4 regions of the Phytobacter palmae genome follow, and region 1 is predicted to be linked to each of the others. Evidence: predicted binding sites of a transcription regulator. Region 1 holds the regulator's gene; each other region holds the start of a gene.
The links. Region 1 encodes LexA, which represses DNA repair genes until DNA is damaged. Its sites were predicted from a motif close to TNCTGTATGTACATACAGNA; they were not measured.
Positions count from the first base shown of each region.

Region 2: the regulator LexA is predicted to act here: its motif matches at 5,608-5,627, upstream of uvrA (excinuclease ABC subunit UvrA).
Region 3: the regulator LexA is predicted to act here: its motif matches at 4,006-4,025, upstream of AAIG39_RS11665 (DNA translocase FtsK 4TM domain-containing protein).
Region 4: the regulator LexA is predicted to act here: its motif matches at 3,860-3,879, upstream of metR (HTH-type transcriptional regulator MetR).

Region 1 covers NZ_JBCIVJ010000025.1:410-8,161, reverse strand. Annotated here, with positions in the region: gene AAIG39_RS21930 (maltoporin) at 1-447, shown strand, start outside; gene malM (maltose operon protein MalM) at 556-1,521, shown strand; gene ubiC (chorismate lyase) at 1,701-2,198, shown strand; gene ubiA (4-hydroxybenzoate octaprenyltransferase) at 2,210-3,079, shown strand; gene plsB (glycerol-3-phosphate 1-O-acyltransferase PlsB) at 3,187-5,607, opposite strand; gene AAIG39_RS21905 (diacylglycerol kinase) at 5,738-6,106, shown strand; gene lexA (transcriptional repressor LexA) at 6,215-6,829, shown strand; gene AAIG39_RS21895 (hypothetical protein) at 6,804-6,992, opposite strand; gene AAIG39_RS21890 (CsbD family protein) at 7,090-7,299, shown strand; gene zur (zinc uptake transcriptional repressor Zur) at 7,406-7,752, opposite strand, start outside.
Region 2 covers NZ_JBCIVJ010000040.1:10,613-18,364, reverse strand. Annotated here, with positions in the region: gene soxR (redox-sensitive transcriptional activator SoxR) at 1-183, opposite strand, end outside; gene soxS (superoxide response transcriptional regulator SoxS) at 264-587, shown strand; gene AAIG39_RS24855 (EAL domain-containing protein) at 603-2,174, opposite strand; gene AAIG39_RS24850 (GGDEF domain-containing protein) at 2,515-3,918, opposite strand; gene AAIG39_RS24845 (YjcB family protein) at 4,469-4,750, shown strand; gene ssb1 (single-stranded DNA-binding protein SSB1) at 4,925-5,461, opposite strand; gene uvrA (excinuclease ABC subunit UvrA) at 5,713-7,752, shown strand, end outside.
Region 3 covers NZ_JBCIVJ010000008.1:49,834-57,585, forward strand. Annotated here, with positions in the region: gene lolA (outer membrane lipoprotein periplasmic chaperone LolA) at 1-172, opposite strand, end outside; gene AAIG39_RS11665 (DNA translocase FtsK 4TM domain-containing protein) at 291-3,953, opposite strand; gene lrp (leucine-responsive transcriptional regulator Lrp) at 4,064-4,558, opposite strand; gene trxB (thioredoxin-disulfide reductase) at 5,111-6,076, shown strand; gene cydD (heme ABC transporter permease/ATP-binding protein CydD) at 6,192-7,752, shown strand, end outside.
Region 4 covers NZ_JBCIVJ010000019.1:58,667-66,418, reverse strand. Annotated here, with positions in the region: gene AAIG39_RS20205 (ABC transporter substrate-binding protein) at 1-481, opposite strand, end outside; gene AAIG39_RS20200 (DeoR/GlpR family DNA-binding transcription regulator) at 617-1,381, shown strand; gene metE (5-methyltetrahydropteroyltriglutamate--homocysteine S-methyltransferase) at 1,414-3,675, opposite strand; gene metR (HTH-type transcriptional regulator MetR) at 3,911-4,864, shown strand; gene AAIG39_RS20185 (carboxylate/amino acid/amine transporter) at 4,752-5,651, opposite strand; gene yigL (sugar/pyridoxal phosphate phosphatase YigL) at 5,731-6,531, opposite strand; gene pldB (lysophospholipase L2) at 6,558-7,553, opposite strand; gene rhtB (homoserine/homoserine lactone efflux protein) at 7,659-7,752, shown strand, end outside.

The sequences.
Region 1 (7,752 bases):
GTTCTGGATCACGGGGCAATCAACCTTGCTGACAGCTGGGACCTGATGTATGTCGGTATGTACCAGGATATCAACCGTGACGACAACAACGGTACCAAGTGGTGGACTGTGGGCGTACGTCCTATGTACAAATGGACGCCGATCATGAGCACCCTGCTGGAAGTGGGTTATGACAACGTCAAATCCCAGCGCACCAGCGAAACCAACAACCAGTACAAAATCACCCTTGCTCAACAGTGGCAGGCTGGCGACAGCATCTGGTCTCGTCCGGCGATTCGTGTTTTCGCAACCTATGCGAAATGGGATGAGAAATGGGGCTATGCCAATAGCGATTCCGGTGCCGGTTACACCTCTGGCGTAGCATATCGCGATACCTCTGCGAAAACCTTCAGCCGTGGTGATAACGACGAGTGGAGCTTCGGCGCCCAGATGGAAATCTGGTGGTAATTCTCACCACCTGACGTACCGAAACAAGAGGGGCGCAAGCCCCTCAATTCTTCGAGATAGCGCGCTATTGCCGGGCGTTAGCTGTCTCTCGTAAAGAAGGTGATAACAATGAAAATGAAAAAAAGTTTCGTCGCCCTGTGCCTGACCGCGGGTTTACTCGCCGCAGCGCCTGGGGTTAGCTTCGCAGATGTTAACATTGTCCCGCAAAATACCACGGCGGCCCCTGCCATTCCGGCCTCCGCACTCCAGCAACTGAGCTGGACGCCTGTCGATCAAAGCAAAACACAAACAACTGAGCTTGCCACCACGGGCCAGCGCCTGAATGTGGCGGGTATCAGTGGCCCGGTGGCCGCATACAGTGTCCCGGCGAACATCGGTGAACTGACGCTCACGCTCAGTAGTGAAGTGAATAAACAAACCAGCGTTTTTGCTCCAAACGTGTTGGTGCTCGACCAGAACATGTCACCTGCCGCGTACTTCCCCAGCAGCTTTTTCACCTATCAGGAGCCGGGAGTGATGAGTGCCGACAGGCTGGAAGGGGTGATGCGCCTGACGCCTGCACTGGGCCAGCAAAAGATCTATCTGCTGGTCTTCACAACCGAGAACGATCTGCGCCAGACCACCAAACTGATAGACCCGGCTAAATCCTACGCCAAAGGTACGGGTAACGCGGTACCGGATATCCCCGATCCGATAGCACGTCACGTTACTGAGGGTGTGGTGAAACTGAAAGTGAAAACCAGCAGCGGTTCCAGCGTGCTGGTTGGCCCGCTGTTTGGTTCATCCGGACCAGGGCCGGTGACGGTAGGCAATACTGCCGCGCCTGCCACAGCCTATAGCGCACCGGCGGCCGCACCTGCTGCTGTGGCTGGCGCACCAGCCTCTGCGCCTGCACCTGCCGCGAAAAGTGAGCCGATGCTGAATGACACTGAAAGCTATTTCAACCAGGCCATTAAACAGGCCGCAGCAAAAGGCGATATCGATAAGGCCCTGAAATTACTGAATGAAGCTGAGCGTCTCGGGTCCACATCCGCCCGGAAAACCTTTATCAGCAGTGTAAAAGGCAAGGGGTGACCGTCTCCCCGCAATGCTGATGTTTGCAACAACTGGTGCGTCGCCTGACGCACCCTTTTTTCCGGCGCAACGACGCTGTTGCATATCTGTTGCGCTTATGAAAACTGAATGAAGTTTCCCCGCCGAGGCAGCCTGTTCTGCGATACAATAATGTGACGTTATGTATTGGAGAGTAAGGCATGTCACACCCCGCGCTTACGCAATTGCGTGCGCTGCGCTATTTTGACGCACTTCCCGCGCTCGATCCGCAGCAACTGGACTGGCTGTTGCTGGAAGATTCCATGACGAAACGTTTTGAGCAACAGGGTAAACAGGTGTCCGTGACGCTTATCCAGGAAGGATTTGTAACGTCCGATATGCTTGATGGCGAGCGCCATTTGTTGCCTGACGATTCGAGGTACTGGCTGCGGGAGATCCTGCTGTGCGCTGATGGCGAACCCTGGCTTGCCGGACGCACCGTCGTGCCGGAGTCGACCCTGACCGGTCCTGAACTTGCACTGCAGAAGTTGGGTACCACGCCGCTTGGGCGTTATCTCTTTACATCATCTACGCTGACACGAGATTTTATTGAAGTTGGTCGCTATGAGACGCTGTGGGGAAGACGCTCCCGCCTGCGCCTGGGAGGGAAACCTCTCCTGCTGACTGAACTGTTTTTGCCTGCGTCACCGCTGTACTAAGAGGAAAAAAAATGGAGTGGAGTCTCTCGCAGAATAAGCTGCTGGCTTTTCATCGACTCATGCGCACGGACAAGCCCATTGGTGCGCTGCTGCTGCTCTGGCCAACGCTGTGGGCGCTGTGGGTGGCAACGCCGGGCGTTCCTCCCCTGTGGATCCTGATGGTTTTTGTGGCAGGGGTCTGGCTGATGCGTGCGGCAGGCTGCGTGGTAAATGACTATGCGGACCGTAAATTTGACGGGCATGTGAAACGCACGGCCAATCGTCCGCTGCCCAGTGGGGCCGTCACGGAAAACGAAGCGCGGATACTGTTTGTGGTTTTGGTGGTGCTGGCGTTTGCCCTGGTATTAACGCTTAACACCATGACCATTCTGCTCTCCGTTGCGGCGCTTCTGCTTGCCTGGGTATATCCGTTTATGAAGCGGTATACCCATTTGCCACAGGTGGTGCTGGGGGCGGCATTTGGCTGGTCGATTCCGATGGCGTTTGCTGCGGTGAGCGAATCGGTGCCGCTGAGTTGCTGGATAATGTTTCTCGCCAATATCTTGTGGGCGGTGGCCTACGATACGCAGTACGCCATGGTTGATCGCGACGATGACCTGAAAATTGGCATCAAGTCGACCGCCATTCTGTTTGGTCGCCACGATAAGCTCATCATCGGCATTCTACAGGTGGCGGTCCTGGCGCTGATGGTGGCGATTGGTGCGCTCAATGGCTTAGGCTGGCACTTCTACTGGTCGGTCATTGTCGCGGGGGCGCTGTTTGCTTATCAGCAGAAGCTCATTGTGAATCGCGATCGTGACGCCTGTTTTAAAGCGTTTATGAATAATAACTACGTGGGGCTGGTACTGTTTATCGGTCTGGCGACAAGTTACCTGGCGTAAGACGATTTCCCGGATGCGGCGTTACCTTATCGGGGCTACCGTAAGCGCAAAGCTTCGTGTAGCCCCGATAAGCGAAGCGCATCGGGGAAGTTACCGGATGCGATGCTTTACTCCGCCTGCGTCGCGCTCTCAATTGTCAAACGCACATCTGAGGTAATCAGCTCAGCTAAAAGCTGATATACCGCCAGCGTCTGTTCGGGCTCTGCATCTCCGGTATCACTGATATACCCTTCATCACGCAGCGTCAGCACCAGAGTACTGAAAACTGCCTTATCGAAGAATTCCGGGGCATTGATACCGTGCAGAACAGACAGACGTTGCGCCAGAGTGCGGCTCTCTTTCTCCAGCGTGCTGCGGTTCATCGCCGGATTTGCGCTCAGCAACCAGAAAGTGATGGCATAACGTTGCAACGTTTCGCGCGCGCCAGCCGCCAGCAATTGCAGAGTGCGGGAATGTGCCGGATTGATATAGAGCTGGCCATCCTTCATGGTGATCAGCCCCTGGCGCAGCAATTCCTGCGCAAGATTTTCCAGCACGCCGGCCAGCTCTTCTTTTTCCCAACGCAAGAAAAGCTCAGCTTTCAGCATCGGGTAGAGCAGTTCCACATGGCGCAGCATTTCGTCCTGAGAGATATGACGATGCTGGGTGATAATGGCCGCCATCAGCGATGGCAACATCAGCATATGCGCAATGTTGTTGCGATAGTAGGTCATCAGTACCGCCTGCTCGCGCGGCAGAATGATGATGTCGCCAATCGTATCTTTCTCTACCTCGAACTTATTCATCTGCAGGGCGTGCTCAATAAGCGCGTCCGCACTGACGGTGGGTACCGTTATATCGGCCGCATAAGGCACATTGCGCATCAGGTTGAGGTAGCAGTTCAACTGCTCGGTAAGCTGTTCACGGGTCAATGAACGCTGGCGAGAAGCCAGAAGCGCGGTACAGCAGAGGTTCATCGCGTTTGCCGCGCCGGCATTGTTAATACGCACCATCAGATCAGCAGCAATCGCATTCACTGTCGGCGTCAGCCAGGCAGGACGGACAGCCTCTATGGGATCGATGGACTCACGCCATTCCGGTACGCGATGGTTCAGATAGTTCATCAGCGGAATGGGTTCGCCAAAGTTGACATAGCCCTGACCGAGATTACGCAGCTTACTCAAACCGCGTACCATCTGGGCAAAACCTTCTTTTTCTTTCGTCGCGCCGCGCAGTTCTTTGGCGTAGGTGCCAACTTCCATGACGTGCTCATAGCCAATGTAGATTGGCACCAGCGTGATCGGACGCGTGCCTCCACGGAGCATAGCCTGAATCGTCATAGACAGCGTACCGGTCTTCGGATCCAACAGACGACCCGTACGAGAACGCCCACCTTCAACAAAGTATTCTACTGAATAGCCGCGGTTAAACAGCTCACCCAGATACTCGCGGAAAACTGTCGAGTAGAGCTTGTTGCCCTTAAAGGTACGACGAATAAAAAACGCGCCCAGACGACGGAAAATAGGCCCCGCCGGCCAGAAGTTCAGGTTAATACCGGCAGCGATATGCGGCGGCACCAGCCCCTGATGATAGAGCACGTAGGAGAGCAGCAAATAGTCCATATGGCTGCGATGGCAGGGCACATAGACAATCTCATGACCATCATGGGCGAGCTGACGAACACGTTCCGCGTTATGCACATTAATGCCCTGGTACAGACGGTTCCAGGTAAAACCGAGGATACGGTCTGACAGACGGATCATCTCGTAAGAGAAGTTTGCTGCGATCTCTTCCATCAGCGCAATTGCGTTTTGTTGCGCTTTATCATGGGAGATCTTCTTGCTGCGCGCTTCGTCTTCTACCGCGCGGGCGATGGCTTTAGAGGAGAGCAGCTTATTAAACAGGTCCTGACGGGCAGGTAAACGCGGCCCCACTGCGGCCAGGCGCTGACGGGCGAAGTGCATACGCGCTACGCGGGCCAGCTTTTGCGCAATGATTTTATCCGTACCGTGCTCGGTTGCCATATGACGCAGCGAAACCGGCGGCGAGAAACGCACAAAGCTGTCGCGGCCAAGCCATGAGATCGCGAAAAACTTCTGAATACCGTTTAGCATACGCAGCGGCGGGTTGACCTCGCCCTTTTCGCGCCCGGGAGAACGACCGAACATCATCGACACAGGCACCATCTGAACATCCAGATCGGGATGGCTGCGGTGCAGATCGAGATAGTCATGGAACAACTTGACCGACTCTTCTTTTGGCGTGTACCAGGTAAAGACGCGCGGTCCGCCGTGAATAAAGATATAACGCGGCAGCTCCGCTCCGTCGATTTCAAGCGGTTCGAGGGGGTCGGGCAAATCATGCGCCAGACATTGAGCGCGCAAGGTTAGCAAGTCTGCCTTCGAATTATAAGGCAAAACGTACATAATAGGGCGTGACGTATCGAGTCCTAATTCCTGGGCGGGTTCCGCCGGGATAGACTTGCTTTTTACCAGGACGCTTAATGGTAAATTAAGTAATTTGTAGTAAATTCGTGGCCAGCCGGACATAAACGATGTAAAGCCTCTGGTTAATAATGCCATTGCGCGGCAAGAATATCAGAAAGTCCGCAGAATTTCTTTTCTACCTCTATAAGCTTACATAGACATTGACGTTCATTACATAAAAAGGTTGTTTTTCATGGCCAACAATACCACTGGAATTACCCGCATCATTAAAGCGGCAGGCTATTCATGGAAAGGGGTGCGCGCAGCGTGGATTAACGAAGCTGCTTTTCGTCAGGAAGGTGTTGCGGTCATTATTGCTATCATCATTGCGGCTTTTGTGGACGTTGACGCTATCACGCGTGTTCTGTTGATTGGTTCTGTCGTGCTGGTGATGATTGTGGAAATCCTCAATAGTGCGATTGAAGCGGTGGTTGACCGTATTGGGTCTGAATTTCACGAACTCTCAGGGCGTGCGAAGGACATGGGGTCTGCAGCCGTACTAATGGCCATTCTTCTGGCACTGTTCACCTGGGTTTCTCTGCTGTGGGGCTATTTTCGATAACGCTTCCAGAAATACGTTAAGACTACGCTTTTTGCTTAATTTTGGTTTCAAAATCACCTTTAGCTGTATATACTCACAGCATAACTGTATATACACCCAGGGGGCGGAATGAAAGCTTTAACGGCCAGGCAGCAAGAGGTGTTCGATCTTATTCGCGATCGAATCAACCAGACAGGTATGCCGCCGACGCGTGCGGAGATCGCGCAACAGTTGGGGTTCCGTTCCCCAAACGCGGCAGAGGAACACTTGAAAGCGCTTGCGCGTAAGGGCGTTATTGAGATTGTATCGGGTGCGTCTCGCGGTATTCGTCTGCTTCTTGAAGAAGAAGATGATGCTGGCTTACCGCTTATCGGGCGTGTCGCTGCTGGCGAACCTTTGCTGGCGCAACAGCATATCGAAGGACACTATCAGGTCGATCCCTCTCTCTTCAAACCTAACGCTGATTTTCTGCTTCGTGTAAGCGGTATGTCGATGAAAGATATCGGCATCATGGATGGCGACCTGCTGGCTGTTCATAAAACTCAGGATGTTCGTAACGGACAGGTTGTTGTGGCGCGTATTGACGATGAAGTGACGGTCAAACGCCTGAAAAAACAGGGCAATACTGTACAGCTATTGCCTGAAAACAGTGAGTTTTCCCCCATTGTGGTTAACCTGCGTGAGCAGAACTTCACTATTGAAGGGCTGGCGGTTGGCGTTATCCGCAACGGTGAATGGCTGTAATATCCTTCTGATCCGTGGCGGCAATTCTGCTGTCACGGTTGCTTTCTTTTCCTGACAAAGCTTTAACTTTTGCTTTATCCCCCTGATCCCACTCAGTTTTGTTCTGCATATCTATTCCGTTAATTTCCATTCTGGTGGTTAAAAATTCCGAATATAGATTCATGGCCGCTATCCTTAACTACAATAATTATCACGTTCAGGATATTTAGAGCGTAACGAAAGGAATAACGCTGTCCATGACCAACGATGAGGAGATGACAATGAATAAAGACGAAGTCAGCGGCAACTGGAAACAGTTCAAAGGTAAAGCGAAAGAGCAGTGGGGTAAATTGACCGACGATGATATGACTATCATCGAAGGTAAACGTGACCAACTGGTCGGTAAAATCCAGGAACGTTACGGCTATGCCAAAGATCAGGCAGAAAAAGAAGTCGTCGACTGGGAAACGCGGAATGATTACCGCTGGTAGCCTTCACATCCCCCTCAATGTGTAGACCCTCATGGCTACCCTGCCCGAACGGTACATGGATGTACCACCCTCAAATGGCTTATCTGCTTAAAAGAGAAAATCGCGACTAGCGCGATTTTTTTTTCAACTGAATCGTGTGGTCATGATGGCATTCGCCGGGATGTCGGCACGCTTCAACCTCAGCGCAATCAGCGCATAATCCATGGGCTTCAATAACATTATGGCGTAGCGCAAAACCGCGTTTTGCCGCCAGCGCATGCATAATATCTTCCACGCCCTCCGCCTGTTCTTCTTTTACCACGCCACAACGGTCACAGATAAACATCGCAGAAGTGTGCGTCGGTTGATCGAAAAGATGGCAAAGCACATAGCTGTTCGTGGACTCCACTTTATGCACAAACCCTTGTTCTAAAAGAAAATCAAGCGCGCGATAAACGGTAGGGGGTTTAGCTT
Region 2 (7,752 bases), on a different contig from region 1:
TTTAATGATCGCCACATAACGTAATACATCACGCTTATAGCGCCGTTGATTACCGGCATTACGGGTACTTTTTATCAGCCCTTTGCTTTCATAAAAATGCAGCGCGGAAACGGCCACGCCGCTGCGTTTCGCCACTTCACCGGGCGTGAGCAGCGTCTTGATACGCGGTGTTTTCTTTTCCATAAAACCTCTTTACCTCAAGTTAACTTGAGGAATTATACTCCCCCGCAGACAAAACGACGAATCGAGAAAGAGGCAGCTCTATGTCCCATCAGCAAATTATTCAGACCCTTACGGAATGGATTGATGAACATATCGACCAACCGTTGAACATTGATGTAGTCGCCAGAAAGTCAGGATATTCAAAATGGTATTTGCAGAGAATGTTTCGTACCGTGATGCATCAGACGCTGGGGGATTACATTCGTCAGCGCCGTCTGCTACTGGCTGCGGAAGCACTGCGTACTACGCGGCGTCCCATTTTTGATATTGCGATGGATCTGGGCTACGTTTCGCAACAAACGTTTTCACGCGTGTTTCGTCGGGAATTCGATCGGACTCCCAGCGACTATCGCCACCATGCGTAATTGTCGCCGGGATGATTACTTTAGCGAAGGTGGCTGCGCGACCCAGGCTTTAAACTCCTGTGGCGGCAGTGCCTTCGCAAAATGCCATCCCTGACAATACTGTACGCCACGCTTAAGTAACCAGGTTACCTGTTCTGCTGTTTCCACCCCTTCCGCAATAAGTTTCAGGCGCAAGCTATGTGCCATCTCAATGATGTGCTCGGCGATCAGATGGCTGGTGCTATTGGTCGTCAGCGTATCGATAAAGGATTTATCAATCTTTAAAATATCGACATTGAGGGAGTACAGGTTGTGCAAGTTCGAGTACCCGGTTCCGAAGTCATCAATCGCTACCTCGTAACCAGCATGGCGAAACGCCTGAATGACCGGAGTGGTTTTAGGCACATCAATAAATCCACGTTCGGTTACTTCGATTTTAATTTGTTCTGCGCGAACGGAGTGTTCCCTGGTTTTATTGGTAATCAGCGCAATAAGACGGGAAGAATGGAAATCGACAGCCGATAAATTAATCGAAATATAAAGATGCGGCCATGCCGCTAAGAATTCTCCTAGATCACTGAAGACTTCATCAACGACATAATCGGTAACCCGTTCAATCATCCCTTCTTTCTCTGCCAGCGGAATAAATTCCGCCGGACTCATTACCGGACCATTAAAACCCGGCCAGCGCAATAATGCTTCTGCACCTACGCACTGACCGTTTTTGATATCGATGATGGGCTGGTAATGAAGTTGAAGCTGATGTTTAGTTAATGCTCTGTGGAGCATTCGTCGTGGGGAGTTAAACTCCTGCCGTGTTCGCGACCACATCAATAAAATAATAATGCTGCAAATCATGCCTAATGGCAGTGTTAATGTCGCCTGATGATAAAGGTACTGAAAATAAGTTTCGCTGGAGGTCGATACAATGATTGCAATGGGACGTTTATCAGAATGATCTATTGTGTAAAAGCGGCCATCACTTTGAAAAGTAAGATCATTTTTACGAACAAGTTTATTCAGTTTTTGTAGATCGGCCTGATCACTGACAGAAAAAAAGAGGCCCGTGATCGTATCGTATATACCATAAGCCAGCGAGTTGTCGTCTGACATCACCTCGCTGTAGGAAAGCGGATTGACTACCGCGACATAATTTCCTTTCTGCATATAGACCATTTTATATCCGGGATAAAATGGCGTATCACGATAGTAATAAATAGAGATGGCTGGTTTTCGTTTATAGTCGGGAGGCGAAATAGCATACGATTGCGCGGGATAAAGAGCTGTAGAGCATAAAAACTGCTCGCCGTGCGCGTATATTAAATCGGCAACATACAGACTACCGCGAATGATATTGAGCATGTAGTTACGATGCTCAGGAGAACAAACTTGCCCTTGATATTTCTCTGCGGCACTTCGGACCTGCTCGACTTGTCCAACAACCAGTTCTGTTTTATCTAAAGCGAGTTGCGCAAAAGAACGAAGATGCAGACCTGTTTCTTTTACTGCACGGATGTGAGCAAACCATAGCGACAGCATCACCGGTAGGAGCACTACCATGATGATCCCGACGACTCTCAGCATCTTACGCTGCGCGCTATGATTCATTTCCGCCTATATCCCTGCATTTAGTGTGCCTGTAATGAAGGCAGGATGCTTTGATAAACAGGTGATTACGTTGCATGAATCAAACGACATTAGCAACTTACTTTTTTCATTAAAAACCTAATATTTGGTTATGACGATAATATTTGTCCGTAAGGCAAACTAAAAGTATGCGTTGTGTTTATATTAAGGAAAATATTTATCCAGTCGCCAGGCAGGGTTTTTAGTTTACGCAACAGACAATAGATGATTAAGTCAAACTCTCCGCAGGATAAAAAAAAGACAGACCGATCGGGTATTTTTTCATCTATTGCGCAGCCTGCCGGAAGGGAGTCGGGAATAATTATAAAATTGCTTCTGCAACCACAGTCCGGCTACGTCCGGTACGCTTCGCATCGTACAGTGCATCGTCCGCAAGCGTAAGCAAAACTGAAGTATCGGACACTCTCCCGGTAACAAATACGACACCGGCACTAAAGGATAAGGTTATCTTTTCACCGCCGTTGAAAAGCGGCTTATCGGCCAGTACTGCACGAATTTTTTGACTAAAACGCAGCGCAGTCTGACTGTCTGTTTGCGGTAGTAACATCAGAAACTCCTCCCCACCCAGACGGCCTAACGCGTAATGCGGCATGCTGAGTTCGCGGATTTTCTCGCAAAAATGGAGTAGCGCCGCATCGCCTGTCAGGTGACCCCAGCGATCGTTGATGTTCTTAAAATGGTCCAGGTCCAGCATGAGAATACTGAAATGATTACGCGGATCGCCCGGTTCACAGGTGGCTATGGCTTCTCTGAACTGCCGTAATATGGAAAACCTGTTAAAACACCCCGTCAGGTCATCGGTTGTCGCTTTCACCGCCAGTTGCTGTTCGGCCTTCTTGCGTTCGGTAATATCCAGCCCGATACTGAGGATGGATTTATCCGGAAGCAAAATATTTGACCATAATACGGTCAATACTTCGCCCGTGCGCCTTACCGGGTGCCATTCATACATATCTACCGCAGGCGAAGCGCTGACAGAAGCCCGAACCCTGTGACGAACCTCATCATCAGGGAAAAATAATGCTAATGGATCAGGTTGACAGTTTAACTCCTCAATTGTCCAGCCAAACAGACGTTCGCACTCTCCATTCCATAATATGCAACGGTTACTTTTATCGAATGAATTCATTAATACGGGGGCGCGATCAAATAAGGCTTTATATTGCGCGACAATCCGATGCATTTCTCTGGCCATGCGTTCTTTTACAATAATCCCGGCGAGATAATCTTTTAATTTCTCGACAAGAATGATCACCACACTTTTAATAACATCCATTGAAGATAATGGTTGTGCAAACGCCAGGAAGAAATATCCATCTACGCCATTCGCGCTTGAAATTAATTTACAAAGAATGCCCCCATGGAATTTATCGGCGGCATGATGAGTGGGAGAAAATAATATTGTACCAACTTGTCGTCGCCAACAAATAATACGCCAGGCATGCTGATGACGTCGCAATTGCGACTGTTCAAGAAAGGTTTGCGCATCTCCCAGGGTGCATGGAATCTGCCCCGCGCTCTCATGCTGGAAATCCCCGTCCTGTTCAACCACAACCCAGGAGAGCGTTGAACCTACGGCATTATTAATTGCCAGTAAAATTTCTTTTAGCGTGCGTTGTGCAGTGAAGCACGGCATCAACTTCGCCAGGATAGTAAGCGCCACTGCGCCATCATCCACAGGAATGGCGGTATTCTCTTTTTTCATTTTTTTTCAGTCGCAGATGATTAAACACCGGACCATACCCACAATGAGTCGTACAGGAAAAATCAAAAAGCTAAATTCAGATGGCCAACGCTGATTTACAGAAAATGCAGCGAAATGCGTTTAAAAGACGCAAGTTGAGGATATATCCATGCAGATCAGAAATCTAAAAAATGGTATCCAGATATATATAACTATTCGATCAAGAATAATCGATGATCCAAAAAGTGCCAACTCTGGCAAAATAAGCCGGAAAGTACCATAAAACTATCTTAATGAATTTAAAAAGAATTCCTCGCCATAGCAAAACGTTATCGTCACGTCCGGGATCACTCCCCCTTTGCGCAAAATGCCACTTTGCACAGAAAATTTTGCTCATTTGCACACTGGCTAATAAAAGAACAAATGTGATATAGTTCACACATTCTTGAGACAGGAAACACTGTTTCAATGTAGAACGTTACTTCTGCAGATTTTCTGCGCCTGCACACATTGCTCAGGCTCATGGCGTTACCCCCTGTGCCTGAAAGTTTTTCTTTCGAGGATCGTTTTCATGGCTACATTAACCACCAGTGTCGTTCTTCTTCGTTGGCAGATACTGAGTGCAGTGCTGATGTTTATGGCCAGCACGTTGAACATTCGCTTTCGTAAAGCAGATTATGTCGGTCTTGCTGTGATCAGCAGCGGCCTTGGTCTGGTAGCAGCCTGCTGGTTCGCGACGGGCCTGCTGGGCATTACGATGGTCGATGTCCATGCCGTCTGGCACAACGTCATCAATATTATGACGGAGATGTCAGAGAAAGCCTCTCCCGAATGGCCAATGGTCATTACCTGATGGCAGCCCTTCTTTAATAAAAAAGCTCCCGTATGGAGCTTTTTTATTGCCAAAAATCTGCTGACACGAAAAGAGACAAATAACGTCAGCCAGTAACAAAAAACCCCGCAATGCGGGGTTTTTTGTTGATACGTTTCCCATAGCGGGTCGCGCAGATAAGGCAGATGACAGCAATCAGAACGGAATATCGTCGTCGAAGTCCATCGGTGGCTCGTTAGACGGTGCCGGAGCAGCCTGCTGCGGGCGAGACTGTGCGCCACCACTGAACTGGTTACCGCCCTGCGGCTGCTGTGGCTGACCCCAGCCACCCTGCTGACCCTGACCGCCGCCCATGTTGCCGCCTGCCGGAGCACCACCGCCCTGACGGCCGCCCAGCATCTGCATGGTGCCGCCCACGTTAACCACGACTTCGGTCGTATATTTCTCAGCACCGGACTGATCGGTCCATTTGCGGGTACGCAGCTGACCTTCGATATAGACCTGGGAACCTTTACGCAGATACTCACCGGCTACTTCCGCCAGTTTGCCGAACAGCACAACGCGGTGCCATTCAGTCTGCTCTTTCATTTCGCCGGTCGCTTTATCACGCCAGGATTCGGATGTCGCCAGCGTAATGTTGGCCACTGCACCACCACTCGGCATATAGCGTACTTCCGGGTCCTGGCCCAGATTACCGACGAGAATCACCTTGTTTACGCCTCTGCTGGCCATGATCGTGTCTCCTGAAAACATTTCTAAATAGTGTAAGCGCGGGAGTGTACCATTTCCATGCGACATGTTCATAGCTGCGAAGGATCTTCCAGAGTTGTCGCCTGGACTCGACATTGTTGCACATCCCCTCTGAATTTGCATTCCAATACTGTATATCCAGCCAGGTTAAATTGTGTCATAATTAGCCGTTTCTGACCGCCGGTTGTCCTTCAAATCGACCAGGCATGCCGAGTTATTACCGGGAAAGGTGAATGGATAAGATCGAAGTACGGGGCGCGCGCACCCATAATCTCAAAAACATCAACCTCGTCATTCCACGCGACAAACTGATTGTTGTCACCGGTCTGTCGGGTTCGGGTAAATCTTCACTGGCTTTCGACACTCTGTATGCCGAAGGGCAGCGTCGCTACGTTGAATCTCTTTCCGCTTATGCCCGTCAGTTCCTTTCGCTGATGGAAAAGCCTGACGTTGACCATATTGAAGGGCTCTCTCCTGCTATTTCTATCGAGCAGAAGTCGACCTCACATAACCCGCGTTCTACCGTCGGGACGATTACCGAGATTCATGACTATCTGCGTCTGTTGTTTGCCCGCGTAGGTGAGCCGCGCTGCCCTGACCATGACGTCCCACTGGCGGCACAGACCGTCAGCCAGATGGTCGACAATGTCCTGGCGCAGCCGGAAGGCAAACGTCTGATGCTGCTGGCGCCGGTGATAAAAGAGCGTAAAGGCGAGCACACCAAAACGCTGGAAAACCTGGCAAGCCAGGGTTATATCCGCGCGCGTATTGATGGCGAAGTTTGCGATCTTTCCGATCCGCCGAAGCTGGAGCTGCAAAAGAAACACACCATTGAAGTCGTGATCGACCGCTTTAAAGTGCGCGAGGATCTGGCGCAGCGTCTGGCTGAGTCATTCGAAACGGCGCTGGAGCTTTCCGGTGGCACGGCTGTAGTCGCCGACATGGATGATCCCAAAGCCGAAGAGCTGCTTTTCTCGGCCAACTTCGCCTGTCCTGTTTGCGGTTACAGCATGCGCGAACTGGAGCCGCGCCTGTTCTCCTTTAACAATCCGGCAGGTGCCTGCCCGACCTGTGACGGCCTCGGCGTACAACAATATTTCGATCCTGACCGTGTGATTCAAAACCCGGAACTGTCGCTGGCAGGTGGCGCAATTCGCGGCTGGGATCGCCGTAACTTCTACTATTTCCAGATGCTGAAATCGCTGGCGGACCACTACAAATTTGATGTGGAAGCGCCCTGGGAGAGCCTCAGCCCAACCGTACATAAAGTGGTGCTGTTCGGCTCCGGCAAAGAAAGTATTGAATTCAAATATATGAACGACCGTGGCGATACCTCCGTGCGCCGCCATCCGTTCGAAGGCGTGCTACACAATATGGAACGTCGCTATAAAGAGACGGAATCCAGCGCGGTGCGTGAAGAGCTGGCGAAATTTATCAGCAACCGTCCATGTGCTACTTGCGAAGGTACGCGCCTGCGCCGTGAGGCCCGCCATGTTTTCGTTGAAAATACGCCGCTGCCGACTATCTCTGACATGAGCATCGGCCACGCAATGGACTTCTTCAATAATCTGAAGCTGTCCGGCCAGCGCGCGAAAATCGCTGAAAAAGTTCTGAAAGAGATTGGCGATCGCCTGAAATTCCTGGTTAACGTTGGCCTGAATTACCTGACGCTTTCCCGTTCCGCTGAAACCCTCTCCGGCGGCGAGGCGCAGCGTATTCGTCTCGCCAGCCAGATCGGCGCAGGTCTGGTGGGTGTCATGTATGTTCTGGATGAGCCGTCCATCGGCCTGCATCAGCGCGATAACGAACGCCTGCTCGGTACGCTGATCCATCTGCGTAACCTCGGCAACACGGTCATCGTCGTCGAACATGATGAAGATGCCATTCGCGCCGCAGACCACGTGATCGATATCGGTCCCGGCGCCGGGGTGCATGGCGGACAAGTGGTCGCCGAAGGCCCGCTGGATGCAATTATGGCCGTGCCCGAGTCCCTCACCGGACAGTATATGAGCGGCAAACGTAAAATTGCGGTGCCGAAAAATCGCGTTAAAGCCGATCCGGAAAAAGTGCTCAAACTGACCGGGGCACGCGGTAACAACCTGAAGGACGTGACGCTGACGCTACCGGTAGGGCTTTTCACCTGTATCACCGGTGTATCCGGTTCGGGTAAATCCACGCTGATTAATGACACGTTGTTCCCGATCGCCCAGCGCCAGTTAAACGGCGCCACCATCGCCGAACCCGCGCCTTATCGTGACATTCAGGGGCTGGAA
Region 3 (7,752 bases), on a different contig from region 1:
CCTGACCTTCCTGCACAGCCGCACCGCTTCCGTCCGTCACTTTTTGGGTAAAGCTTGCATGGAAACTGCTCACTTTATCGAGACGGCTTTTCAGATCGCCGGAAGCATCCGCCCATACGCTACTCACCATAAAGCTGCCAAGTAAAGCACAGGTTATCGCGATTTTTTTCATTGTTTTTCCTCAAAACGTCACTCCCGATACGGGAGAACACTTCTGTCACTCTAAAAGCTCATCGCCACAAGCGACAGAAGAAAATACTGAATTTTTACGGCTTTACCGATCTTTGCAATCACTCAAATGGCGGTGGCGCTAACACTTCACGATTGCCATTATGCCCCTGTTCGCTGACGATGCCCTGCGCTTCCATCTGCTCAATAATGCGCGCCGCGCGGTTATAACCAATACGGAACTGGCGTTGAACGCCAGAGATAGAAGCCTTGCGTTTTTCGGTGACGAAATTTACCGCCTGGTCGAATAACGGATCGAGTTCCTCTCCACCGTCAAAACCGCCACCACCACCCCCTTCACTGTCGCTATCGGAGGTAATACCGTCAATATATTGCGGGCGACCGCGTGCTTTCCAGTCCTGCACCACGGCATGCACTTCCTGATCGCGCACAAACGCTCCATGGACACGTACCGGCATTGTCGAATTTGGCCCTGAATAAAGCATATCCCCCATACCCAGCAGTGATTCAGCACCGCCCTGGTCAAGGATGGTACGGGAGTCGATTTTGCTCGACACGGTAAAAGCAATACGGGTGGGGATGTTGGCTTTAATCAGGCCGGTGATTACATCAACAGAGGGACGCTGCGTCGCCAGTACCAGGTGAATACCCGCGGCACGCGCTTTCTGCGCCAGGCGGGCGATCAGTTCTTCCACCTTTTTGCCCACGGTCATCATCAGATCAGCAAATTCATCTACCAGCACAACGATGTACGGCAGTTTTTCAAGCACCGGATGTTCAATCGCCATGCTGTCACCCGGTTTCCAGTATGGATCCGGGATCGGGCGTCCCATTTTCGCCGCCTCGGCGATTTTTTCGTTATAACCTGCGAGATTACGCACGCCAAGCGCCGACATCAGCTTATACCGACGTTCCATCTCATTAACGCTCCAGCGCAATGCGTTGGCGGCGTCTTTCATGTCGGTGACCACCTCAGTCAGCAAATGTGGAATCCCTTCATACACCGAAAGCTCCAGCATTTTCGGGTCGATCATGATGAATTTCACGTCTTCCGGTTGCGCTTTATAGAGCATGCTGAGGATCATGGCGTTAACCCCAACGGATTTACCAGAACCTGTGGTCCCCGCGACCAGCAAATGCGGCATTTTGGCCAAATCAGCAATCACCGGTTCGCCGCCGATATCGTTGCCCAGCACGACGGTCAATGGCGACGGGCTTTCGCGGAATTTGGCACAGTCCAGCACTTCGCGTAAATAGACGGTCTGACGCTTTTTGTTTGGTAACTCCAGACCAACGTAAGGTTTACCTGGAATCACTTCTACAACACGAACCGCTGCTGTTGACAGTGAACGAGCAAGGTCACGCGACAGGTTAGAAATTCGCGCGGCCTTAACACCTGGCGCCAGATTCAGTTCAAAGCGCGTAATAACCGGGCCCGGAGAATAGTTCACCACATCAGCTTTAATACGGAAATCAGCCAGCCGCGCTTCCACCAGACGGGCCATCTGCTCCAGCGCAAAAGTATCAACCGGCTCGACCTCAGCTGGCGGCGGCGTCAGTAAATCCAGGGAAGGCAGCAGCGTTGTCGGTTTTGGCAACGGGCGGCTGTCGCCGTTACGCATTAACAGCGGATGAATCAGGCTTTCCTGGGGCGCAGGCGCTTGTGGCCTGGCTGCTGCGGGCTGCACATGTACAGGCGCAGAAGGCTGAGCAGAATAATTCATTGCATGTTGCTGTGCTGGCGGTTCCGGCTCAGGCATCACGCCAGGCGTAAACAATGGCTCACCCGGACCATCATCCACCAACGCTTTAAATGGCGAGAAGGCGAAATCGTCGGCTGTAAAGGCATGTGCCCCTTTCGGTTGCTCACCGGAATAGCGCTGCTGCTGGCTGGCGGCAAACTGACGTGCCAGTTCAGCCTCTTCGGCCTCACTTTCATCAAGAATAGGGGCTGTCTTATCGTGCTGGTACTCATCACCATAACGGTTCTGCTGGCTGGCCGCGAACTGCTGTGCCAGCTCATGCTGTTGCAACATATCAGCATCGTCGTCATCCAGCGCACCATGTTGCTGGCGCCCGGCTTGACGCGCGCGCTCTTCCGCCATGCGTTGTGATGGCAGCTTGATGCCATAGGAAGCCAGTTCGCGCCGGGTAGGCACACGGACACGGTTCGGGCGCGGCAATTGTGGACCAATACCCTCTTTTACCTGTGGGCGGGCAGCCGCACTCCCATCCGCAAGGCTAAATACCGGTGCAGTAGCCATTGCAGTTGTCGCTGCGGCATCTTTTGCCGCCGCTGCAACAGGAGCAACTGCTGGCATGACCTTTGATTCAACGGGCGTTGTCGGCGCAACCGAGAAAGAGGGCATCGCTGGGTCGGTTGAACGCGTTGGTTCTTCTGGCGGTTCCGGGATCGGCTGATACCAGGCGGCAAGTTGCTCACGCTCACGCGCACGCTGAGCCTCAACCTCTTCAAAATAGTAAAGAGGCGGGCGCGTCTGCTTCACCTCTTCTACCGCTTCCGGCTCAATCTCTGGCGCTGGTGCAGGTTCTTCGTATGGGGGCTCTTGCCATGCCTGATATGTCTGCGGCTGTGGCGCGACCGACGGCGCTTCTGGCTGCCACTCATTGTTCTGTGCAGGCGCAGAGTAGTGCGAAAGTGGAACCTGTTCTGGCTCGGGCTGATATTGCGCCGCAGAGTCGGCGGGAGCAGGCTGCCATGGCATAGGTTCTACAGAAGGCTGGATCGCCGGGCCGGCTGGTGCAGCATGTGCCTGTGCCGCTGTCATAGCTGCCGCGGCAGCCGAAACCGGTTCGGTTGCGCGTTGTCCACTTAACAGCGGATCGTAAGCGTCGATATCAGTTTCAGTGGCGCGATGGCCCGAAAACAGGACATCATCAGCATCTGCTGCGACACCGCGGGCGCTGTAGGCAATCTCCTCTTCATCATCATCCATCCTTTTTCCGGAGAACAATGCTGCATCGGTTTTACGCCCCATTGGATTGGCGAATTTCTCCGCTACGCGTTTACGGCGAGCCAGTGCGCCACGCAAAATACGGGCACGACGCGATTCACGCGGGGCTGCAGGCTCGTCGTCGTATTCCTCTTCTTCGTATTCATCTTCATCGACCCAGGTATCGTCGCGGCGTGTGCGATTACTGGCGAAAGTGAGAATACCGAGGATAATGCCACCCAGTTTTTCAGCAATAGTCACCCAGGACCAGCCCGTAAACAGCGTTAGTCCGGCCGCCCAGACACACAACAAGGCGATGGTGCCCCCACTGCTATGCAGCAGTGGTTGCAAAGTCGTGCTCAGCAAACTACCGATGACGCCGCCAGAGGCGAAATACCAGATATCGTCAGCGTTAATGGCCGCCAGACCGCAAGAGGTCAGGATCAGCGCTAATGCGCCAATAAGACGCAACGAAACAGCGAAATAATCGATAAAGTCTTCATTGGCGCGATGGCGATAAGCAAACCAGCAACCACCGATAATAATAACCGGCAGGGTGTAAGCCATGATGCCAAAAATGAAGAATAATGTATCCGCAAGCCACGCCCCAGGCGCACCACCCAGGTTATGTATGGGTTCATGCCATGCGGTTTGCGACCAACTGGGATCAGAAGGATTAAAACTAATGAGCGCCGCCATTAACCAGACGGCAAACAGAGAAACGAGGATCAGCAACGCCTCAAGGAGTCGACGCCCGCTGCTTAGCTTGGTTAGTGTGACTTCTTTGTCTTCTGTGTATTCCTGGCTCAAGTAAGGCTCTCCAGCTAAAACGGACAACAGCGCCGGGTAACCCCGGCACTGTTGCTGTATGGATTAACAGGAGTGTAATCAAAAAAAGCTGATTTTGCACCTGTTCCGTATTAGCGCGTCTTGATAACCAGACGATTGCTCTGTTTGACCTCTTCCATCACCACATAAGTACGGGTGTCATTCACGCCCGGCAGTCGCAGCAGGGTTTCCCCCAGCAGTTTGCGATAAGCAGACATATCCGGCACGCGTGTTTTCAATAGGTAGTCGAAATCACCAGATACCAAATGACACTCTTGAATTTCTTCAAGTTTTTGTACTGCGGCGTTAAATTGCTCAAACACATCCGGTGCGCCACGATTCAGAGTAATCTCAACAAATACCAGAAGTGATGCATCCAGATAATGCGGGTTCAGCAGCGCTGTATAGCCCTGAATGAAACCCTGTCTTTCCAGCCTGCGCACGCGCTCAAGGCACGGCGTAGGAGAAAGTCCCACTCGTTTAGAAAGCTCGACGTTGGAAATACGCCCATCTTTTTGCAATTCGTTCAGAATATTACGATCAATGCGGTCGAGATCTTTGCCAGGGCGCTTCTTGCTATCTACCATTATTATTGTCTCTCTGTATTCCTTCCCTACTCCTGTCTTGACCCTGTGCACTTCACTGTTCAGGGTCTTTGCCCGTCGCTTTACTCGCAAGTAGATAATGATAATACCGCGTGTAATCCCAGGGTCTGCATTAAGAAGTCCGTTGCCTTACGGCAGCTATCGACATCACGAATGGCGTCTGTCCACGCCATGCGTAGATTTCGCTAGCCCGGTAAAAATGGTATTTACATGCATGAATTTGCATCACGCGTGAAACACTGCTTTTTTCTTCCTTTGATGTTTTCGCAAAAGCGCAGGGCATTGTCAAAGCAAAACATCTTTTTTTAGTACAACATGCCACATATTCATCATCGCCCTTAGGCAATACTCATTTAATCACCTTATAACGGTCCTATTTTCAGAAGAAATTGTTATGTTCGGGATCGCATTCAGCGTTAAATGATTAGTGCCATCTATTACACATATCGTTAACAAAACTGCTGTGCCCTTTTTTTACGCCAGTAAATTCCCTACAATCCAGCCCCATGTCTGCCAAACAATAATGAGGATCTCATGGGTACGGCCAAACACAGTAAGCTGCTTATCCTTGGTTCAGGGCCTGCGGGATATACCGCTGCGGTCTACGCTGCGCGTGCAAACCTGGAGCCGGTATTAATTACTGGTATGGAGAAAGGCGGTCAGCTCACCACGACCACTGAGGTGGAAAACTGGCCGGGCGACCCGCACGATCTGACCGGGCCGCTCCTGATGGAGCGGATGCATGAACATGCCGCAAAATTTGATACCGAAATTCTGTTCGATCACATCAACAAGGTTGATCTGCAAAATCGTCCGTTCCGCCTTTTCGGCGATAGCGGCGAATACACCTGTGACGCATTGATTATCGCCACTGGCGCCTCCGCGCGTTATTTAGGTCTACCGTCTGAGGAAGCATTTAAAGGCCGCGGTGTTTCTGCCTGCGCCACCTGTGATGGCTTCTTCTACCGCAATCAGAAAGTCGCGGTCATCGGTGGAGGTAACACCGCCGTCGAAGAAGCACTGTACCTGGCGAACATCGCCTCTGAGGTACACCTGATTCACCGCCGTGACTCTTTCCGCGCGGAAAAAATCCTGATTAAACGTCTGATGGACAAAGTGGCCAGTGGCAACATTGTGCTGCACACCAACCGTACTCTGGAAGAGGTCACGGGCGATCAGATGGGTGTTAGTGGCCTGCGTATTCGCGATACCGAAAACGCGGATAACATTGAATCACTTGATGTAGCCGGCCTGTTTGTCGCTATTGGCCACAGCCCGAACACTGCCATTTTTGATGGTCAACTGGAGCTGGAAAATGGCTACATCAAAGTGCAGTCCGGTATTCATGGCAATGCCACTCAGACCAGCATTCCAGGCGTTTTCGCTGCAGGTGATGTGATGGATCATATCTACCGTCAGGCGATCACCTCAGCCGGTACCGGTTGTATGGCGGCGCTGGATGCAGAGCGCTACCTCGATGGGTTAGCGCAAAGTAAATAAACGTTACAACTCAGTAACAAAGGTAAATAAGGCGACTATAAGTCGCCTTTATTTTTGCGCCGATGTAACATTGCGAAGCTCAAAAATTTCGATAACTTCACCTGCAAAGCGCGCAATGAATAAAACCCGTCAACAAGAGTTAACCCGCTGGTTAAAACAGCAAAGTGTCATTTCCCGTCGCTGGCTTATGATGTCCCGCCTGCTGGGCGTGGTTAGTGGCGTTCTTATCGTTGCTCAGGCCTGGATACTCGCCACAATCCTGAATCATATGATTATGGAAAATATCCCGCGCGAAGCATTGCTGCTGCCTTTTGCCTTATTGGTGCTGATTTTTATTTTACGCAGTTGGGTTGTCTGGCTGCGTGAGCGCGTCGGTTTTCATGCTGGCGTGCACATCCGTTTCGAAATACGCCGCCAGGTGCTGGACAGGCTACAGCAAGCCGGTCCCGCCTGGATTCAGGGTAAGCCCGCAGGCAGTTGGGCTACGCTTATCCTTGAACAAATTGATGATATGCATGATTTCTATGCACGTTACCTGCCTCAAATGGCGCTGGCCGCCAGCGTACCATTGCTGATTGTCATTACTCTCTTTCCGATTAATTGGGCCGCCGCCCTGATTTTGTTAGCAACCGCCCCGCTCATTCCAATCTTTATGGCGATGGTGGGTATGGGCGCAGCCGATGCGAACCGACGTAATTTCAAAGCACTTGCGCGCCTGAGCGGCCATTTCCTTGACCGCTTACGCGGTATGGAAACACTGCGTATCTTCGATCGTGGTGCAGCGGAAACGGAAAATATTCGTCAGGCCTCCGAGGATTTTCGCAGCCGTACGATGGAGGTCCTGCGTATGGCGTTCCTCTCTTCTGGCGTGCTGGAGTTTTTTACCTCCTTGTCTATCGCTCTGGTGGCGGTCTATTTTGGCTTCTCTTACCTGGGAGAACTCAATTTTGGTCATTACGGCACGGGCGTAACGCTGTTTGCCGGTTTTCTGGCCCTGATTCTGGCCCCAGAGTTCTTCCAGCCGCTGCGCGATCTGGGGACGTTCTACCACGCCAAAGCTCAGGCAATTGGTGCCGCCGACAGTCTGAAAACCTTTATGGAAGCACCCCTTGCCCATCCGCAGCGTGGTGATATTGCGCTGAAAGCGGATGAGGCGGTAAGCATCACGGCGCAAGACCTGGTTCTTAAATCGCCAGAAGGCAACATACTTGCCGGGCCACTGAATTTCACGCTGCCAGCCGGGCAGCGCGTGGTGTTGGTGGGAAAAAGCGGCTCCGGCAAGAGTTCGCTTGTTAATGCGCTTTCCGGGTTCCTGCCCTATGAAGGCTCGTTGCGGGTCAACGGCGTTGAATTGCGCGATTTGAATCCGGATAGCTGGCGCCAGCTTATCAGTTGGGTCGGGCAAAACCCGCAGTTGCCAGCCACTACCTTAAGGGAAAATATCCTCTTGTCACGACCGGATGCCAGTGCCACTGAACTGCAGGCCGTGCTGGATAAAGCCTGGGTGAGTGAATTTTTACCGCTCTTACCCCAGGGGCTGGAAACAGCGCCAGGCGATCAGGGAACGCGTCTTTCCGTAGGCCAGGCTCAGCGAGTTGCCGTCGCCCGCGCCCTGCTTAACCAATGCCAGCTTTTGATGCTGGATGAACCTGCTGCAAGTCTCGACGCGCACAGTG
Region 4 (7,752 bases), on a different contig from region 1:
AGAGCGGGCTTGGTAAGGTGGTCATGTTTTTCAGCTCAGGCTTGAGCAGATCCTGCCAGGATTCTGGCTTCACCGGGGCTTTGCTGTGATACGCAATGCCCGTGGTGATAAGTTTCGTGCCGTAGTAGTAACCATCTTTATCATACAACTGTGCATCGTAGCGGCTGGCCTGCGGTGATTTGTAAGCCGTCAGCAGATTTTGCTGTTTCAGAGACTCCATCGACACGCTATCAGCAATGAGTAAGACATCCGGGCTGGCGCCACCGGCAGAAATTTCGGCCTGCATACGGGCAATCAGCTTTGCGGTCCCATCGCGAATCCATTTTACTTCGACGTCCGGGTGCGCCTGTTCAAAAGCGCTCACCGTCATTTGCGCGTCTTCGGTTGGCTGGCTGGTATAAAGCGTCAGAGTGGATTTTGCGAAAGCGCTACCACTCATGAAAGCCAGCAAAGCCGCTGCCAGCGCAATTTTCTTACTCATGGTTTCGTCCCCTTGGTTTTCGTTGTGACGATTAAAACAAGGGAATCTGACAGAAATATGACCCGTTTTTTTCGTAGTAATAATTTCATATTCGCCGGATAGCATGAGCGCAAATCCCCACTGCCGGATGCAAATATGACTCCAGAAGCACGTCGCAGCGCGATTGTCGCCATCGTGACAGAGCACGGTGAGAGTAGCATTGAACAACTGGCGCACTATTTCGGCGTCTCGCTGCAAACCGTGCGCAGCGATTTGCGTGAACTCACCGCGCAAGGGCTGTTATTGCGCCGTCATGGCATGGTCGCCCCTTTCGCTCGCGAAAATATTGGTTATCAACAGCGCGAGATCGTCAACGTTAACGGCAAACGCTGGATTGGCGAACGGGTCGCGCAGTTACTCAGCGAGGCGCAAAGCTGCTTTCTCGGTACCGGCACCACGGTGGAAATGGTAGCGCGTGCCCTGCCGGACGATATCCGTCTGGCGGTGTGTACCAATAACCTGCACGCCGCCACCCCGCTTAGTCTGCTCCCTGGTTGCGCACTGACTGTCGCAGGCGGTCGTGTGCGTAAGCGCGATCTGGATGTGATCGGCAGTGACGCTCTGACCTTCTTTCGCCGTTATCGCGTGGATATCGGCGTGGTGTCTGTCGGCGGCATTGGCGAAGAGGGTGAGTTATATGATTTCAACGACGAAGAGGTGGTGGCACGTCAGGCGCTGGTCGCCAGCGCGGAAGTCAATGTGCTGGTGGTCGACAGCACCAAGTTTGGCCGCCGGGCGATGTGCCGCAACGGCGATATCGGCGACTTTCATTATGTGGTGAGCGACAGAGCCCCCACAGGCCGCCAGCGCGACTTGCTGACACAGCGCCGTACACAGTGGCTGTGTCGGGAAGAGGAATAGCGCACCATCCTGACCGGACGGTGTGCTGAGCATTACGCCTGGCGCAGGTTCTGCGCCGCTTTTACCATGTTTGCCAGCGCGGCGCGGGTCTCTGGCCAGCCGCGCGTTTTCAGGCCGCAGTCCGGGTTCACCCACAGACGCTCAGCCGGAACACGCTGCGCCGCTTTTTTCAGTAAGGCTTCGATCCACTCCACGCTCGGTACGTTCGGCGAGTGAATGTCATATACGCCCGGCCCGATTTCATTCGGATAATCGAACTCTTTGAACGACTCCAGTAGTTCCATATCAGAACGCGAAGTCTCAATAGTGATCACATCGGCATCCAGCGCAGCGATGGAATCCATGATGTCGTTAAACTCGCAATAACACATGTGGGTGTGGATCTGGGTGTCATCTCTCACCACGGCCGCACTGATGCGAAAAGCCTCCACGCCCCACTCCAGATACGCATCCCAGTCGCGACGGCGCAGCGGCAGCCCTTCACGCAGGGCCGGTTCGTCAATCTGGATGATGCCAATACCGGCGGCTTCCAGATCTGCTACTTCATCGCGCAGCGCCAGCGCAATCTGTCTGGCGATGGTTTCCCGGCTCACGTCTTCACGCGGGAAGGACCAGCACAGAATCGTCACCGGTCCTGTCAGCATGCCTTTTACCGGCTTGTTGGTGAGTGACTGGGCGTACTTCGCCCACTCCACGGTGATCGCTTCCGGTCGGCTGACATCGCCAATCACCACCGGCGGCTTCACGCAGCGGGAGCCGTAGCTCTGCACCCAACCGTTCTGGGTAAAGACAAAACCGTCGAGATGCTCGCCAAAGTATTCCACCATATCGTTACGCTCGGCCTCACCGTGGACCAGCACGTCCAGGCCTAAATGCTCCTGCTCTACAATCGCCTGCCTGATGTGTTCAGCGATACCGGTACGGTAGTTGTTCGCATCCAGATTGCCCTTTTTAAAGTCCAGGCGCAGACCACGGATCTCGGTGGTCTGCGGGAAGGAGCCGATGGTCGTCGTCGGCCATGCGGGCAGGTTAAAGCGGGCGCGCTGTGCTTTGGCACGCTCTTCATAAGTGCTGGTACGCTGGCTGTCCTCTGCAGTTATAGCTGCAAGACGCTGCGCAACAGCGGTATTGTGCACACGGGTTGAGTGGCGGCGCGCCTGAATCGGGGCGCTCCATGCCTCAATTGCAGTGGTATCTCCGCTGTTCAGCGCATCACGCAATAGCGCCAACTCTTCACATTTTTGCAGAGCGAAGGCAAACCAGCTCTTCACCTCCGCATCGAGACGCGTCTCCACGCTCAGATCAATCGGGCTGTGCAGCAGGGAACACGAAGAGGCTACCCACAACGGGCGTTGCCCTGCCACCGCTTTAATCTGTGCATATTTCGCGCTCAAATCGGCACGCCAGACGTTACGACCGTTCACCAGCCCTGCCGAGAGCAGCCAGTCAGCGGGCAGGCGTGCGTGCAGTTCAGCAACGTCATCTTTACCGTGAATCAGATCAACGTGCAGACCCTGCACTGGCAGCGTGATAATGGTGTCGAGGTTCGGCGTCACACCTTCGAAATAGGTGGTCAACAGCAGTTTCACCTGGCCTGTAAGTGCGTCATAAGCCGGTCTGAAGGCATCCAGCCATTCTTGTGGCAGCTCAAGTACCAGCGCGGGTTCGTCGATCTGTACCCACCCGATGCCGCGTTTTGCCAGCTCAGCCAGCACCTGCTGGTAGACCGGCAGGATGTCATTGAGCAGGCTCAGGCGGTCAAACGGCTCACCTTTCACTTTCCCCAGCCACAGGTACGTCACTGGCCCCAGCAGGACAGGCTTCACCTTGTGGCCCAGCGCCAGCGCCTCATCCACTTCATCCAGCAGTTGCGTCCAGGTCAGTTTGAACTGCTGACCTTTCACGAACTCCGGCACCATATAGTGATAGTTGGTGTTGAACCATTTAGTCATTTCCGCCGCTGCCGCCGGTTCACCGGTGGGTGCGCGGCCACGACCTATGCGAAACAGGGTGTCGATATCGACGGAGCCGTCGCTGTTCTGATGACGAGCCGGGACGTTGCCGAGCAGCAGGCTGGTGGTCAGAACATGGTCGTACCAGGCGAAATCCCCCACCGGCAGCAGATCGATGCCCGCCGCTTTTTGCTGATCCCAGTGGCGAGCACGCAGTTCGCGCCCTGTCGCCAGCAGCTCTTCACGGGAGGAGTTACCCGCCCAGTAACTTTCTTGCGCTTTTTTCAGCTCGCGACGCAGGCCAACGCGAGGAAAACCGAGGGTGTGATTCAGTATTGTCATTTTACTTCCTCTAATTATATGTAAAGCCTATGGATTTTGAATTCAGGGAAGGCTGCCAGGTTGCTCATCCCCGGCTGCTTACTGGGGTAAGTGACCGGGGCGAGTAAACGCAGCCAACGCACCATAAATTTAAAAGACGAAGGATTTTGGACGTCCAGATGTTTACACATCCATATTTGGCGGTTACTGTATATTCCTCAAGCGCAAATTTGTCATGCCGAAGTGAAGGACTTTCATGATCGAAATTAAACATCTGAAAACGCTACAGGCGTTACGGAACTGCGGGTCGCTGGCTGCCGCGGCGGCGGCATTGCATCAGACGCAATCCGCACTTTCCCACCAGTTCAGCGATCTGGAACAGCGCCTTGGCTTTCGGCTCTTTGTGCGCAAAAGCCAGCCTCTACGCTTTACGCCGCAAGGAGAAATCCTGCTGCAACTGGCGAATCAGGTACTGCCGCAAATCAGCAGCGCATTACAGGCCTGCAATGAGCCGCAACAGACCCGCCTGCGAATCGCGATTGAATGCCATAGCTGTATTCAGTGGCTGACCCCGGCGCTGGAGAGTTTCCGCACCCAATGGCCACATGTGGAAATGGATTTTAAATCGGGCGTCACCTTCGACCCGCAACCCGCTCTTTCGCAGGGCGAGCTGGATCTGGTGATGACCTCTGACATCCTGCCGCGCAGCGGTTTGCACTATTCGCCGATGTTTGATTTTGAAGTGCGTCTGGTACTCTCCCCGGATCACCCACTGGCCTCACGCACACGGATCACCCCGGAAGATCTGGCTACAGAGACATTACTGATTTATCCGGTGCAGCGTAGCCGCCTTGATATCTGGCGTCATTTTCTGCAACCGGCAGGCATCAGCCCGCAGCTTAAAAGCGTGGACAATACGCTGCTGTTGATTCAGATGGTGGCGGCGCGGATGGGCATAGCCGCCCTGCCGCACTGGGTAGTAGAAAGTTTTGAACGCCAGGGTCTGGTGGTGACCAAAACCCTGGGCGAGGGATTATGGAGCCGGTTGTACGCTGCTGTACGCGATGGCGAGCAGCGCCAGCCAGTCACCGAGGCATTTATTCGCTCAGCGCGGAACCACGCGTGCGACCATCTGCCCTTTGTGCGGAGCGCGGAGCGACCCAGCGCCGATGGACCCATAGCGAGGCCAGTATCACCGTCCCACCAATGATAAAACTCGGCCAGTGCGGCTGCTCCTGCCAAATGGCAAGGTTAACCAGCAGCCCGGCCGGGACATGTACGTTATTCATGATGCCAAGCGTACCGGCATCCACCTGCGTAGCCCCGTAGTTCCACATAAAATAGCCCAGCCCGGAAGCCACTACTCCCAGCCACACCAGAATGCCCCATTGCAGGTTGGTGGTCGGCAGTTTTTGCGCATTCCCCAGCAGGAACCAGGCGATAACAGCCACGATAGCGGCACCAAGATAAAACCACGCAAATGCGTTGTGCTGCGGCATCGGGCGCGTTTCCATCAGACGCTTATACCCCACCATGCCAATGGCAAAACTGATATTGGCGAGCTGCACAAACATCAGGCCCGTCCAGAAGTGATCGCTGACTTTGTCATAGCGGATAATCGCCGCGCCAACTACCGCCAGTAGCGCGCTGAGGGCGTAGCCCCAGCGTAAGCGCCGCTTGCTGAGAAGATCATAAATCAGCGTGATATAAAGCGGCGTCAAAACGGTGAATAGCAGGAATTCCGACACGCTCAAATAGAGGTAAGCACGGAAGCTGAACAGGTACATGATGCCAAGCTGCATCGCCCCCACCAGCATATAGAGCAGGATCGTTTTAAGCGTCTGTCCACGGGGGCGCAGGAACGGTAAGAAAACCAGAGCCGCCAGCCCCACGCGCATCAGCACCGAAAAATAGCTGTCGACGTGCCCGGCAAGATACTCGCCAATCAGGCTAAAGGAAAAGGCCCACAGGATGGTGGTGATGATGAGTAACGCCACAATGAATGTCTCTCAGGATAAGGAACACTCATTGTAGCGAAGTATTAAGTTGACAACTGGTCAATAAACGACCATTAGATCAGCTCAGATAGAGTTTACGCAGGTAATTCGGCACGGCGTTATCGGCGTTGGTGCCAATGACTTCCAGTTCCGGATGCAAATCCTTCAGGCGCTGATGCGCATTACCCATAATGCAACCTTTACCGGCCATGGAGAGCATTTCCGCATCATTCATGCCATCGCCAAACGCAATGCACTCTTGCAGACTGTAACCGAGCGCTTTCGAAACAGCTTCCAGCGCGTGCCCTTTCGACACACCGCCGGCCATGACTTCCAGGCAGGTCAGCGTCGAGAAACTGACATTCACGCGATCGCCCCAGCGGGCATTAATCGCCTGCTCCAGCGGCAGCAATTGTTCGTGGGTTTCGCAGGTAAAGAAGACTTTGCTGATACCCTCAGGCTCCAGCATGCCCGGCTCATACAGGGAATACTGGAAAATCGCCTCTTTGAAGAAACGCATTTCATCCGGGCGGTGGCGGTTCATAAACCACTCATCATCGCGATACACATTAGTGATGATGTCCGGGTTGTTATGCACCACGCCAAACAGATCGCTGGCAATATCCCGATCCAGGTTATGAGTGAACACCAGATTGCCATCGGTATCGTGAACACGCGCGCCGTTAGAGGTGATCATGTATGCCTTGATCCCCAGATTATCGCGGATTTGCCCGACATCCACGTGATGGCGACCCGTCGCGAAAACGAAGTTCACTCCGCGCCCGGTGAGCAGCTTCAACGTTTCTTTCGCGTATGGGGAGAGTGTGTGGTCGGGGGAGAGCAATGTGCCGTCTAAATCAGACGCAACAACCTGATACATAGGAAACGTTAACCTCAATAATTCATTTAGTTATACCGATCGAAAAAATCGACGATAGCGTTGAGCGCGACTGAGCGCATGGCGTCCTCTTCAAAGAGGATCTCATGGTACGCGCCCTTGATGACAAGCGGCTTCCCCCCTTCGCAGGGATGGCCCGCCGCGGCGCGCATTTCACAAAAGCGATCGTGCATGCGGTTATCAACAACACGCTCTTCTTCTGCCTGAATAATTAACATGGGCGAAGTATCTGATGCGGCACCTGCCAGCACCTGCTCCCCGGCCAGGATGCCTTCCCGCACCCAGTGCCAGGTTGGGCCTCCCACGCGCAGTTGAGGTTCGTCGGCGTAAAAACGAAGATTGCGCCGATAGCGTTCGCGGCTGTGGGTCAGCGTGTTAATCGCAAAGGGCAGTGCATGCCAGCGACCGGTGCCAATGGCATAATTCTCGCGAATACGCGGGTAACCTTCCGCCCAGTCCAGCAGCGGACGCACCATCCAGTCCGGCAGATGGATAATAATGCCGAACATCGGCGCGCAGAGGGCGATGGCATCACAGTTGGCCTGTGGATAGCGTTGCACAAAGAGCGTGGCAATCGCTCCTCCCATCGAATGGGCCAGAATATAACGCTTACGCCACGGGCCGGGAGCTACCTCCTGTTCCCAGAACGCCGTCAGATCATCAACATAATCACTGAAATTGACCACATGGCCGCGATGAGAATCTTCCAGCAAGCGACCGGAACGCCCCTGACCGCGGTGGTCGATGATGAGCACATCAAAGCCGAGATGGAAGAGGTCATACGCCAGTTCAGCATACTTCACGTAGCTTTCAATTCGACCCGGGCAAACCACGATAACCCTGTCATGCCTGGCGGCATGGAAACGGACAAAGCGCACCGGGACATTATCCACACCGGTAAATTCTGCCTCTTCCCGTTGCCGCCAGAAGTCGGTTAACGGGCCAGTGGCAAAGGCGGCAAACGCGCTTTCTCTGGTTTCCCACTCCTTGTTTCGCCGGAACATTGGCTACGCCCTCACTTGCGCAACAAAAACGTTTTTGTGACCTGTAGCTAATTCCGCTAACAATAGCGTATTGTGGCATAAAAACAGACAATCAGGGAGTTTCTCATGACCTTCGAGTGGTGGTTCGCTTATCTGCTGACATCGATCATTCTCAGCTTATCACCCGGCTCCGGCGCGATTAATACCATGACCACCTCGA